3 regions of the Lentibacillus sp. genome follow, and region 3 is predicted to be linked to each of the others. Evidence: predicted binding sites of a transcription regulator. Region 3 holds the regulator's gene; each other region holds the start of a gene.
The links. The regulator CtsR, encoded in region 3, represses protease genes until heat stress. The targets are predictions, from matches to a motif close to ATGGTCAATAAAGGTCAAACA.
Positions count from the first base shown of each region.

Region 1: the regulator CtsR is predicted to act here: its motif matches at 1,991-2,011, upstream of VK097_RS03235 (ATP-dependent Clp protease ATP-binding subunit).
Region 2: the regulator CtsR is predicted to act here: its motif matches at 2,625-2,645, upstream of clpP (ATP-dependent Clp endopeptidase proteolytic subunit ClpP).

Region 1 covers NZ_DATGTT010000017.1:23,326-27,673, forward strand. Annotated here, with positions in the region: gene VK097_RS03235 (ATP-dependent Clp protease ATP-binding subunit) at 1-1,943, opposite strand, end outside; gene mbcS (acyl-CoA synthetase MbcS) at 2,265-3,845, opposite strand; gene pdaA (delta-lactam-biosynthetic de-N-acetylase) at 4,120-4,348, opposite strand, start outside.
Region 2 covers NZ_DATGTT010000013.1:4,939-9,286, forward strand. Annotated here, with positions in the region: gene VK097_RS02335 (gluconeogenesis factor YvcK family protein) at 1-253, shown strand, start outside; gene whiA (DNA-binding protein WhiA) at 289-1,242, shown strand; gene VK097_RS02345 (hypothetical protein) at 1,348-1,500, shown strand; gene VK097_RS02350 (HPr family phosphocarrier protein) at 1,571-1,822, shown strand; gene clpP (ATP-dependent Clp endopeptidase proteolytic subunit ClpP) at 1,968-2,561, opposite strand; gene VK097_RS02360 (response regulator) at 2,715-3,326, opposite strand; gene VK097_RS02365 (HAMP domain-containing sensor histidine kinase) at 3,301-4,348, opposite strand, start outside.
Region 3 covers NZ_DATGTT010000032.1:10-4,357, reverse strand. Annotated here, with positions in the region: gene clpC (ATP-dependent protease ATP-binding subunit ClpC) at 1-1,026, opposite strand, end outside; gene mcsB (protein-arginine kinase McsB) at 1,043-2,107, opposite strand; gene mcsA (protein-arginine kinase activator protein McsA) at 2,104-2,631, opposite strand; gene VK097_RS04920 (CtsR family transcriptional regulator) at 2,648-3,115, opposite strand; gene VK097_RS04915 (MgtC/SapB family protein) at 3,351-4,046, opposite strand; rRNA gene rrf (5S ribosomal RNA) at 4,234-4,348, opposite strand, start outside.

The DNA.
Region 1 (4,348 bases), on a different contig from region 3:
GTAACTGAAATGGAGATGTCATTTTCTTCAATTGTTTCTTCAAGTTCTGCAAGCATCAGGTCAACAATTTGCAGCAGGCTTTCTTCAGCCAGTTCATTGAATGTGATGATGCTGTCAAAACGGTTCAGAAACTCAGGTTTGAAATAGGCACTTAAGTTTTCCAGGGTTTGAACCGATTCATGTTCATTCCGGTTGAAACCGACGTTAATTTGTTTTTCCCCGGTTCCGGCGTTACTTGTCATGATAATAACCGTATCTTTAAAGCTTACAGTACGGCCGTGTGAGTCGGTCAGCTGCCCATCTTCCATAATTTGCAGGAACATGTTCTGCACATCAGGATGTGCTTTTTCAATTTCATCCAGCAACAGGATGGAGTAAGGATTACGGCGCACTTTCTCAGTCAGCTGTCCTGCTTCTTCATGGCCGACATATCCCGGTGGTGAACCGATAATTTTGGAAACGGCGTGTTTTTCCATATATTCACTCATATCAAGACGGATCAGACTGTCGCGTGAACCGAACAGTTCTTCGGCAAGTGCTTTTGTCAATTCTGTTTTACCGACACCGGTCGGTCCGACAAACAGGAATGAACCGATTGGACGGTATTTCGATTTCAGTCCTGCGCGGCTGCGGCGGACGGCTTTGGCAACTTTTTGTACCGCTTCGTCCTGACCAATGACCTTTTCACCGAGGTTTTTGTCAAGATCACGCATTTTTTCCTGCTCATCCGTTTGCAGTTTGGTAACAGGGATGCCGGTTTTTTCTTCAACAATCAATTGGATATCGGAAATGTCCACATCGGTAACCTGCTCTTCATTTTTTGCTTTGTCCAGTTGTTTTTGCAGCTGGATTTCCTGATAGCGCAGGTGTGCCGCTTGTTCATAATCTTCTTTTTCAGCGGCTGCTTCTTTTTCACGGACAATTTCATCCAAACGGCTTTGGATCGAATCCGAATCCTTTTCCGCATTATCGAGATTCAGGCGTGAACCGACCTCATCCATAAGATCAATCGCTTTGTCCGGCAAAAAGCGGTCCTGAATATAGCGTTGCGACAATGTGACAAACGCGCTAATCGCTTCGTCGGAATAGCGGACTTCATGGAATTTTTCGTAACGGTCCTTGATGCCGTCCAAGATCTTAACAGCATCTTCCAGTGACGGCTCCTGAACCAAAATTGGCTGAAGACGACGCTCAAGTGCTGCATCTTTTTCAATTTGGCGATACTCTTTCAGTGTTGTGGCACCGATCAATTGCAGCTCACCGCGTGCCAGTGCTGGTTTCAAAATGTTGCCGGCGTCCATTTGTGAACTTTCGGCGGTACCTGCACCAACCAGCAGATGGATTTCGTCAACGAACAGGATGACGTTTTGACGTTCCTGCAGTTCTTGTACCAGCTGTTTCATGCGTTCTTCAAACTGACCGCGCATGCTTGTATTGGCAACGAGTGATGCGACATCCAGCAGATAAATTTCTTTATCCATCAGTTTCGCCGGCACTTTGCCTTCTGTAATTCTCAGAGCCAGCCCTTCTGCAATGGCTGTTTTACCGACACCAGGTTCACCGATCAAGACCGGATTGTTTTTATTCCGGCGGTTCAGCGTTTCAATGGTGCGTTTCACTTCATTGTCACGTCCAATTACCGGATCAACCAATCCGGCACGTGCAGCATTTGTCACGTTTTTGCCGAGCTCATCAAGCAATCCATTATTGCCGGCACCCTGCTGTGTTTTTGTGCCTGTGAAACCTTGCCCTTGCTGACCATTGCCCTGGAAGAATTTATTGGCAAAATCTCCTTGCTGACCTTGACCATAGTCACCATTCATCATATTTCCCTGAATCTCACGGAAGCATTGATTACATAGATGCATATTCATACGTTCATTGTTTATTTGCATTGCGACGTTAATTGATGCGGGACGAATACCACAATTTTGACATTGCATAATGTGATTCCTCCTTGATTGATTTCAAATTTATTTTAAAAGGTTTGACTTTGACTATCTTTGACCTTTGATTCTTATTATACTCTGACCTTCTTTGACTTTCAAGTCTTTTTGCCCAATTTTTTTTGAAAAAATTATTTATCCCGCAAAACATTGTGTCTGCGGGAGATTGCGCTTTTTTATCAAAGGGTTTCCACCGCTGAAAAGTCAATTAACTATCTTTGATCAAACATTATGCCAATCTATAAAAGCTTCACTGTTACTATTAACGTCAAAAGGGCTGCTCTAAACATCGAGCAGCCCTTTCCTATGAATACATTTTTAGTTTTTGACCTTTTCCTTTTGCCGCAATTCAATGCGTCTGATTTTTCCTGATGTTGTTTTCGGCAATTCATCAATAAATTCAATTTTTCTCGGATATTTATAAGGGGCGGTCAATTCTTTAACCTGGTCCTGCAGGTTTCTGACTAAATCCGGATCATCAGGATTGACGCCATCCTGAAGCACGATAAATGCCTTGACGACATTGCCGCGGACTTCATCAGGACTTGCCACAACGGCACATTCCTGAACAAATGGATGTTTAACCAATGCATCCTCTACCTCGAACGGCCCAATTGTATAACCGGAACTGATAATAATATCGTCACTGCGTCCCTCAAACCAGAAATAGCCGTCTTCATCTTTATATGCCTGGTCACCCGTTACATAATACTCACCGCGCTGGGACATTTTCGTGCGTTCAGAATCCTTATAATACTCACGGAACAGTGCCGGGCTGTCCAGGTTCACCGCAATATCCCCGATTTCATTTGCCGGTACAGCCTTGCCGTCTTCATCAATGATTTCCACCTCATTACCCGGCGTCGGCTTGCCCATCGAACCCGGTTTCACCTTCGTGTCTTTCATAAAACCGAGCAGCAGCGTATTCTCGGTTTGACCATAGCCATCCCGGACCGTCACATCAAAATATTTCCGGAATGTATCAATGACTTCACGGTTAAGCGGTTCACCGGCTGAAACGGCACTGTGCAGCTTGGTGAGCTGATAGTCGTCCAGATTATCGACTTTGGCCATCAGTCTATACTCAGTCGGTGTGCAGCATAAGACATTAACATCCTCATCCTGCAGCAGACCGAGATATGTCTTTGGATCAAACTTGCCCTGGTAAACGAACCCGGTTGCGCCTGAGCCAAGCACCGATAAGAACGGGCTCCAGATCCATTTTTGCCAGCCCGGACCGGCTGTAGCCCATACTTTGTCACCTTCATTAATAGAAAGCCAATTCCGCGGCGCTGTATTCAGGTGTGCATAACCCCATCCATGTGTATGAACAACCGCTTTAGGATTACCGGTTGTACCGGATGTATAGGAAAAGAAGGCGACATCGTCTTTAGTCGTGTCAGCCATATCAAACTTGTCCAATGCACTTTCCTTCAGCTCATCCAGGTTGTGCCATCCATCGACCGGTTTGCCGACTGAGAAAAGAGTCAGCTGATCAAATTCCTTCACACCGGTAAATTGATCAACGTACGGATGATAGCTGACGATTGCACTGACCTCACCATGGCTGATCCGGTATTGCAAATCCTTTGTCTTCAGCATTTCGGAGCCCGGAATAACAATGATTCCAGATTTTAATGCAGCCAGATAGGTTTCATATGCTTCGATTAACCGCGGAATCATTATAAGGACTTTATCGCCCTTTTTCAGTCCTTTCTCCTTGAAAGCGTTGCCAATTTTGTTTACATTTTTCATCAGCTGTTCGTATGTAATCTCTTTTGATCCGCCCTCTTCACTGCGCCAGACCAGCGCGTTTCTTGCCGGGCTTTTTGATGCAAAATGTTCCATTTCCATGACGATATTATAGTCTTGCGGAGCAATTAAATCCTGTTTGTTCATGAAATCAACTCCAGTTTAGATTTCTTAAAGAGATTGTTCAAAAAGTCCGGTAAAATGACACATCGAATTTCGTCTTGGCTTGCTTCTCCGCGGCTCATCTATCTAAAAGCATACATTCTGCTGAATGAAGTTTCACTTTATCCTCCTTTTTGAACACGCACTTTAAGCATATCAGAATTTATGTAAAATTTAAATTAATAATTGTTAAGATATTGCCCCATAACAAAAGCTGTCTCTCATTCTAAAGACAGCTTTTTCATGGCAAAGGGCGACATCAATAACCGTAAATAGGTCTGGGAAGTTTATTTTTCATGACAAGATGGTCCAGACTTTTGAATTGATAACCCTGTTTTTTCAGCTCCGTTATCATTTTGTCGAGTGCCCTGGCATTATCGGACGATACGGTATGAAGCAAAATAATCGCGCCTGGGTGGATATGATCCATAATATTTTCATATGCATGACGCCAGCCTTTCTGTTCACTTGTTTCCCAGTCAACGAAT
Region 2 (4,348 bases), on a different contig from region 3:
GGCAATCCGCAGCCACATCGGCGGAAATTGTATTGATTCGGTTGTCGTACATAACGAACCAATCAGTAAACACGTCCGACAGGTATATGCAGAAGAAAAAGCGGCACCGGTTATTTACGATACAGAGCGATTACTTGAAATGGGTCTGCAGATTATCGAAGGTGATATCATCGATTCATCACAAACGACATTGCGTCATGATACCAAAAAAATAGCGAAACTGCTCTATTCGCTGATCGATCAAGCGGTATAGACTGCATCTGACGGCTGGACAGGGAGGTGTTAGAAGTGTCATTTGCATCGGAAATAAAAAAAGAATTGACAGGTATTGAATTGGATTCTTGCTGTAATTATGCTGAATTGGCAGCGCTGATCCGGATGAATGGTGTTGTCAGTGTGTCCGGAAATAAATATACGCTGGATGTCCAGACGGAAAACGCCGCAATCGCCCGCCGTATATACACATTAATTAAATCACAGTATGATTTTTCAATTGAATTGCTTGTCAGGAAGAAAATGAAACTGAAAAAAAATAATGTGTACATTGTCCGGATAAAAGAGGATGTACAGGATTTACTTGCTGATTTAGGTATAGTCCGGAATACGAGTACCTTCATAAAAACGATACCCGAGCAATATTACGCTAAAGATTGCTGTAAACGGTCGTATTTAAGAGGTGCTTTTCTGGCAGGCGGTTCAATCAACAATCCTGAGACATCATCATATCATTTGGAGATTTTCAATTCATATCAGCCACACAATGATTCCTTGTGTGAACTGCTGAACGAATTTGATCTCAGGGCGAGAAACCTGGAACGTAAAACAGGATATATCACCTACTTGAAGGAGGCCGAAAAAATAACCGATTTTCTAAGTATTATTGGGGCGCATAATGCTGTCTTCAAGTTTGAGGATGTCAGGATTGTCCGGGATATGCGCAATTCAGTCAACCGGCTTGTCAATTGTGAAACAGCCAACTTGAACAAAACGATTGGTGCTGCATTTCGCCAGATTGAAAACATCAAACTGATTGAAGAAACGGTCGGTTTGGAGGCATTGCCCGAAAAATTGCGTGAAGTTGCCGCATTGCGTGTACAGCATCAGGATATCTCGCTGAAAGAATTGGGTGAGCTGGTTTCGGGCGGAAAAATTTCCAAGTCCGGTATAAATCATCGATTGAAAAAGATAGACGAGTTCGCCGAAAAACTGCATGAAGACGGATTAATCCCGCAAAGTGAATAATCATTCATTTTTTTCCTTTTGTATGATATACTATTCATATTAAAATGACAATTGCATTATAGTACGTGTTCAAAAAGGACGATAGCAAGGACCGAGAAGTTCGAAGTGGAGAAACAGGCCAACGAAGAAATTCGATGTGCTATTTTTACCGGACTTTTTGAACAACCTCTTATAGCTGTTTTCGCAAAAATCGCTGCTTTTACCGTTATGAAACAGCATTTTTCAGCAAAACAGCGTCCAATAGCAGCAGACATCTAAAACCTGCTGCTGTTTTCACAAATATTTTGAAAACGGTTTCAGTAAAGGCTGATACGGGAGGATGAGATTTTTGGTTGAGAAATCGGTAGAAGTTAAGCTTGAGACGGGATTACAGTCACGGCCGGCAGCACAGTTTGTTCAGGAAGCAAACCGTTATTCGGCGCATTTGTTTCTTGAGAAAGACGGAAAGCGGGTGAATGCCAAAAGTATTATGGGTTTGATGAGTCTGGCCGTTTTACCTGGTGAGACAATCAAAATGATTGCAGACGGTGAAGATGAGGAAATAGCCCTTAATGATTTAATCGAATTTGTTTCGAAATAGAAGTTCTATCAGAGGGATAGCTCTTGTTTACCGTAAACACTTATATTGCAATGTCTGGATATGATTTCTTCAGAATATCAATTTATCCAAAGCTATTAAAAAGGCTGCACCATATTCGATGCAGCCTTTTGTGTGTAATTAATATTTACTTCTTGTCTGAATTTCTTTCCAGAATCTTGTCAATCAGACCGTATTCTACTGATTTTTCCGCTGACATGAAGTTGTCACGATCAGTGTCCCGTTCCACAACTTCCATTGGTTGACCAGTACGCTCGGAAAGGATTCGGTTCATTTTTTCGCGCATTTCAATAATGCGGCGTGCATGAATTTCAATATCCGATGCCTGACCTTGTGTGCCGCCCAATGGCTGGTGAATCATAACCTCACTGTTTGGCAGGGCATAGCGTTTGCCTTTTTCACCGGCTGCCAGCAGAAATGCACCCATTGAAGCTGCCATGCCGGTGCAGATAGTTGAAACGTCTGATTTAATGAACTGCATTGTGTCATAAATAGCCATTCCGGCTGTAATACTGCCGCCCGGCGAGTTAATATACAATGAAATATCCTTGTCCGGATCTTCCGCTTCCAGGAAAAGCAGTTGTGCAACAATTGAGTTGGCTACGTTATCGTCGACTCCACTTCCAAGCATAATAATTCTGTCTTTCAGTAAGCGTGAATAAATATCATATGCGCGTTCTCCACGATTAGTCTGTTCAATGACTGTCGGTATTAAATTCATGTATTGTTCCTCCTTCTTTCAGTTCGAATTCTTCCACTTAGTGGATATCTTTATCATAACTAATAGGTCAAAAAAGGTCAAACAAAAATCATTGCATAATAATGAAAAACCCTTTAAACATCGTTCCCTCCAGACGGAAAAATAAACCTTGTGCTACAAAAGTTTATACTTATTTTTGGGACGCCCCTGTTTACCATATTGTGAGATGATCTCAACTTCTCCTTTACCTTCCAAATAGTTTAAGTAGCGGTGAACAGTCTGATATGATATCGGCAGTTCTTCTTGTAATTCCTGAATTGATGATGGTTCAGACTGTCTTAATAAGGAGTCTTTAATTGACCTTAGAGTTGAATAGCTGATTCCTTTTTCAACAAATACATCCTCATTATTTCCGGTTAATTTAGCAATCTTTAAGTTTATCCGAATCCTTGAAATCAAATCCGGTGCCTTGATCGGTTTTAGAGCAAAGTCATTAGCTCCAGCCCGCAGAAAGACGTCGGCAATTTCCTGCCGTCCATCTACCGTCAAAATGATAATTGGTGCCCGGTTGTTTCGCTTTCGAAGTTCTTTTGTTGTTTTAAGCCCATCCCAATCAGGCATGTGGTAGTCAAGTAAAATTAGATCCGGGATGACGCTTTCACTTTGTTCAACCGCAGCTTTTCCCGTAGATATTTCGATGCTGTTCCATCCGGCATAATCACATATCTCCTTCAACGTGAAACGGATATCCTCATTATCATCAACGATTAATATGGTGATACTCATTCGTTCTTTCACCTGCTTCCTGTATTGGTAGCGTAATATTCATTTGTGTATATTTGCCAGGAACACTGTTTACAGTTATATTTCCCTGGTGATTTTCGATGACGCGTTTAACAAACGAAAGACCGATACCGGATGAATCCTTTGTACTGAAGCCAGGCTGCCAAATATCCTTTAGATGCTCCGTCTTTATCCCCGGACCGTTATCCTCGACGCAAAACAAAATCCCCTCATCTATCTTTTTGACATTGATATGGATAAATCCTTTTTTTTCGGCAAATGAACTGATGGCATTTTCTAAAATATTTGATATGGCACGTGAAAAACGGATCTTATTAACATGAATAGGCGGCAGATTTTCGTCAATATCGATTTTCAATTTTATAAGCTGATTATCAATGTTAAGATGGCTCGTTACATATTCGATTAATTCTTTGACTGTCAGTTCTTGTTTATTATTTTCATAAAGTATTTCGGAAATCATATCATTTATCTTTTTAAGTGAATTGTCCACTCGTGCAAAATAAGTTCGTAGTGTTCCGTTTTCAGATTGCAATTTCATACCAATTAAAGATACAAGGCCTTCAACGGTAACAAGGGGAGTTTTCAGGTCATGTACCAGCATACTGATTTCTTCGTAAACTTTTGATTCCGTAAGTGCCGTCCGGGTTTCTTTCAACTCTTGCTCCTGTAAATGATATTTCTTCAAGGTATCGAGTTGTCTGTTCAGAAGATGGATCAAAATTGTAAAAATAATGGCGATCGTAAGAAAAACAATAAAGAATATGGATGAAATCGTATTCAATAGACTATTTCCGGTTAAAAACTGATCCGCCATTTTAATGCTCGCAGCCAGATCATTTGTCCCAAAGCCAAATGCCGTAAACGCCGGGATTAGATACAGCCATTGAATCGCCAGCAAAACTAAAAATAATATGATGGAGAAGATAATGTAATAATGCTTTTGTTTGGGGATGTATAATTGAAGCAAAATAATAATCCCAGCTGCAAAAAAGTGTCCGGTG
Region 3 (4,348 bases):
GACTTGAATCGGCTGGAACCTGCGTTCAAGGGCCGCGTCTTTTTCGATATATTTACGGTACTCATCCAGCGTGGTAGCACCGATACACTGAAGTTCTCCCCTGGACAGCGCCGGCTTTAAAATATTGGAGGCGTCGATTGCCCCTTCTGCACCACCTGCACCAATTAATGTATGCAATTCATCAATAAACAGAATAATGTTGTTTGCCTGGCGAATTTCTTCCATCACCTTTTTGAGCCGGTCTTCAAACTCACCACGGTATTTAGTGCCGGCAACAACCGTCCCCATATCAAGCGTCATGACGCGCTTGTCACGAAGTATTTCCGGGATTTCGTTGTTGACGATTTGCTGGGCGAGACCTTCTGCAACAGCTGTTTTACCAACGCCGGGCTCACCGATCAGAACCGGATTATTCTTAGTCCGCCGGCTTAACACCTGGATAACCCGCTCAATTTCCTCGCTGCGGCCGATAACCGGATCGACGTTACCTTCCTTGGCACTTTCGGTTAAATCACGTGCCAGTGAATCAAGAGTTGGTGTGTTGGCGTTCGATGACTGTGAACTCCTGTTGTGGCGGCCAGCCTGTGATTCATTGCTTCCCAGAAGCTGCAGGACCTGCTGGCGTGCTTTATTAAGGCTGACACCGAGGTTGTTAAGGACACGTGCTGCCACACCTTCCCCTTCACGAATCAGGCCAAGCAGGATATGTTCTGTTCCGACATACGAATGCCCGAGCTTGCGTGCTTCATCCTGCGACAATTCCACTACTTTTTTGGCACGCGGTGTATAATGAATTGTTTGCATCGGCTGTTTGCCCGTGCCGATTAGATTTTCCACTTCCTGCTGAATCTTGGTTACTTCCAGACTCAAAGACTCAAGTGCTTTGGCTGCAATGCCGTTCCCTTCACGGACAAGCCCAAGCAGTATATGCTCTGTTCCAATATTGTTGTGCCCTAGCCTTACCGCTTCTTCTTGAGACAATGCCAATACTTTTTGTGCGCGTTCTGTAAAACGTCCAAACATCATATACTTTTCCTCCTACCTAGTTCTCTAATTGCATTCGTTCACGAATAAGTGACGCCCTTAGCACATCCCGTTCATTAGGTGTCAGTGTCTTTTTCGCATACTGCTGGAGGAAACCGGGTTGTGTAAGCACCATTAACTCATTCAAAATATTTCTGGGAACATCTTCAATAATTCCTGAATCAATTCCAAGCCGGACATCCGATAAACATTTTGCCGCTTCTTTTGATTCAATAATCCGGCTGCACGTTAACACACCATAGGAACGGTAAATCCGATCCTCCAGCCTGATTTGCGACTGGTCCATGATCTGGTTTCTTGCATTGCGTTCGTGTTCAATAAGCTCGCGGACAACGCTCTGCAAATCTTCTACGATGTCCTCTTCCGACTTTCCGAGCGTTATTTGGTTAGATATCTGGAAAATGTTCCCCGTTGCCTGGCTGCCTTCCCCGTAAATGCCGCGGACAACCAGCCCAAGCTGATTAATAGCCGGGATCATCCGGTTAATCTGCTGAGTCCAGGACAAAGCTGGCAAATGCATCATGACTGACGCACGCATACCGGTTCCGACATTCGTCGGGCACCCGGTCAAATACCCCCGCTCTTCATCAAAGGCATAATCGATTTTTTCTTCCAGCCAATCATCCAGTTCGAATACCTTTTTCAGGGCTTTGTTCAACTGAGAGCCGGGATAATAAAGCTGTATTCGGAGGTGGTCTTCCTCATTTACCATAATTGAAACTTGTTCATTTTTAGATATAAGCACCGCTGATGCATGATTCCGCTCCGCCAAATGCGGACTGATTAAATGCTTTTCAACTAAAACGCGTCTTTCCACAGGGGTCAAATCTTTAATAGGAACAAATGAAAAATCATGATAGTCCTGGAATGACTGGTTTTCATATTCCTGATAGATGAATTCATTAATATATTGCAAATCCTTTTCGTTGGCCAGGATCGGGAAAGAATATCGGACAAAATTTCGAGCCAGCCGTATCCTGCTGCTTAACACGATATCGCTGTCAGGTCCTTCTTCACGCATCCATGGACTGATCGCTTCATTCATAAAGTCCTGCAGTGTCATGTGTCATCACCCCGCGTCTGTTCTTCCAGTGCTTTAATCTTGTCGCGGATGGTCGCGGCTTCTTCAAATGCTTCATTTTTAATTAACCGCTGAAGTTCTTCCTTATGGGCATCAACTTGCTTCTTGAGACGCATATCCCCGCCGATGCGCGCCGGGATTTTTCCATAATGCTTTGTATTACCGCTGTGAACACGGCGAAAGATGGGATCAAGGTTGGCGGCAAACGTCTCATAACAATCCGGGCAGCCGAATTTGCCCACCCGCTTAAATTCTGACAGTGTCATTTCGCATTTTGGGCATTGCAATTCTTCTGTCTGCTGGCCTGCCGTACTTTTCGGACTTTCGAATGTTGAATTTAACAATCCGGACAGCAAGTGGTGCAGTGAATACCCTTCTTCTGGATAATTCATATAGCCTTTTTCTTTTGCACAAATCTCACACACATAAACCTCTGTTTTTTCACCGTTGATCACTTGGGTGAAATGAAGTGTCGCCGGCCGCTCATGGCATTCCTGGCATTCCACGTTAGTCCCCCCTTGATTAGCTGTTTAAATACTTCAGCGTTGTCAGCATCGACGTTAAAATCCGTGCACGAATTTCATCACGCAATGGCAGCTGAAATGCAAGCGTCTCCCTGTTAATGGCACTTAACATTATTTTTGCCTCTCGTTCTGTCACCAGCTCTTCTTCAATCAGCCGTTCAAGCACATCCAATGCCGCCTGCTGTGAAGCACTCGGATTGATCATTCCAATAATATCATCGATTAACGCCGCTTTGTCCTGATGTTTAATTCTTATGATCCGGATATATCCGCCGCCTCCTCGTTTACTTTCTACTATATACCCTTTTTCCACAGTGAAACGGGTTTTAATCACATAATTGATTTGGGACGGCACACATTGAAATTCCTCTGCTAATTCACTTCGCTTTATATCAACCATATCCCTGCCCGCGGCTTCCAAAATCTGTTTTAAATGCTGTTCTATGATATCAGAAATATTACGCATATCTCCTCATCCTCTTCATCATTGATGTGCAGTTGTTTAAATGGCTTTGACTTTGACTAACTTTGACTATACTTCCATTATACGTAATACGCACAAAGATGCAAGTAATCTTATCACTAGCTTAGACAACTTAAAAGGAATTGAAACTTCATTTGGACTGCAGAATTGACATGATTTATAAGGTTCCGAAATAAACTTCAGACATACAACCATATTGACCTTCGTGCTTCATTTGTTATTTTCGTTCCGATATATTTTTGACATAGTCAATTTTTGATATATCTTCAAAAAGCTCTACCTGGTTTAATTCTTTATATGGCTCAATTTTTACGATAATATTTCGCAGTTCATCATCAATCCGTTCGATGTTCACTTGATTAATCGTCAGCGAATAGGATTCAAAGACAGATACGACGCTATTAATTGTTAACCCGGGAAGTGCTGTTATTTCAATTTGATAAGGTTTTTTTCTCCTGAATAATTTTTCAAAGTTATTCAGGAAGATGAGACTCAGTAAAATAATAAAAGTTGTAAAAACAGCCGCAGCGTACATACCGGCTCCAACTACAAGACCAAGCCCAGCGACTGTCCAAATGGATGCGGCAGTTGTCAAACCGCGGATGGTCATGCCGTTCACGATAATTGTACCGGCACCCAAAAAGCCAATACCGCTTATAACGTAAGACGGAATCCGAGCTGGATCAAAGCGGATATTGTCATATACTGGAATCAACGTCTCAAAGCCATATAATGACAACAGCATCATCAGACATGCACCCACGCCTACCAGTATATGTGTCCTGAAGCCTGCAGAATGGTTTTTTAATTCCCGTTCAAAACCAATCAATCCAGATAAGATCAAGGCGATTACAATGCGGATCATAATAATATTAAAATTATCCCCAATATGTTCAGTCAAATAGTCGAACATCGGCTAAACCTCCCTCCTGCTATTTTAACGGGTTTTAACGGGTTACTTTAAATATATGATGTGAAATAATTTCAAATGCTGTTTAAACTGGCCTTCTATATAACATAAAAGTCATGTACGCCCTTTCATAACAGAAATAATAAAAGAGGCTGATCCAAATTATGTTGGGCTCAGCCTCTTCTGTCATGCCTGGCGGCGTCCTACTCTTGCAGGGGTTCAACCCCAACTACCATCGGCGCTGGAGAGCTTAACTTCTGTGTTCGGCATGGAAACAGGTGTGTCCTCTCCGCTATTGCTGCCAG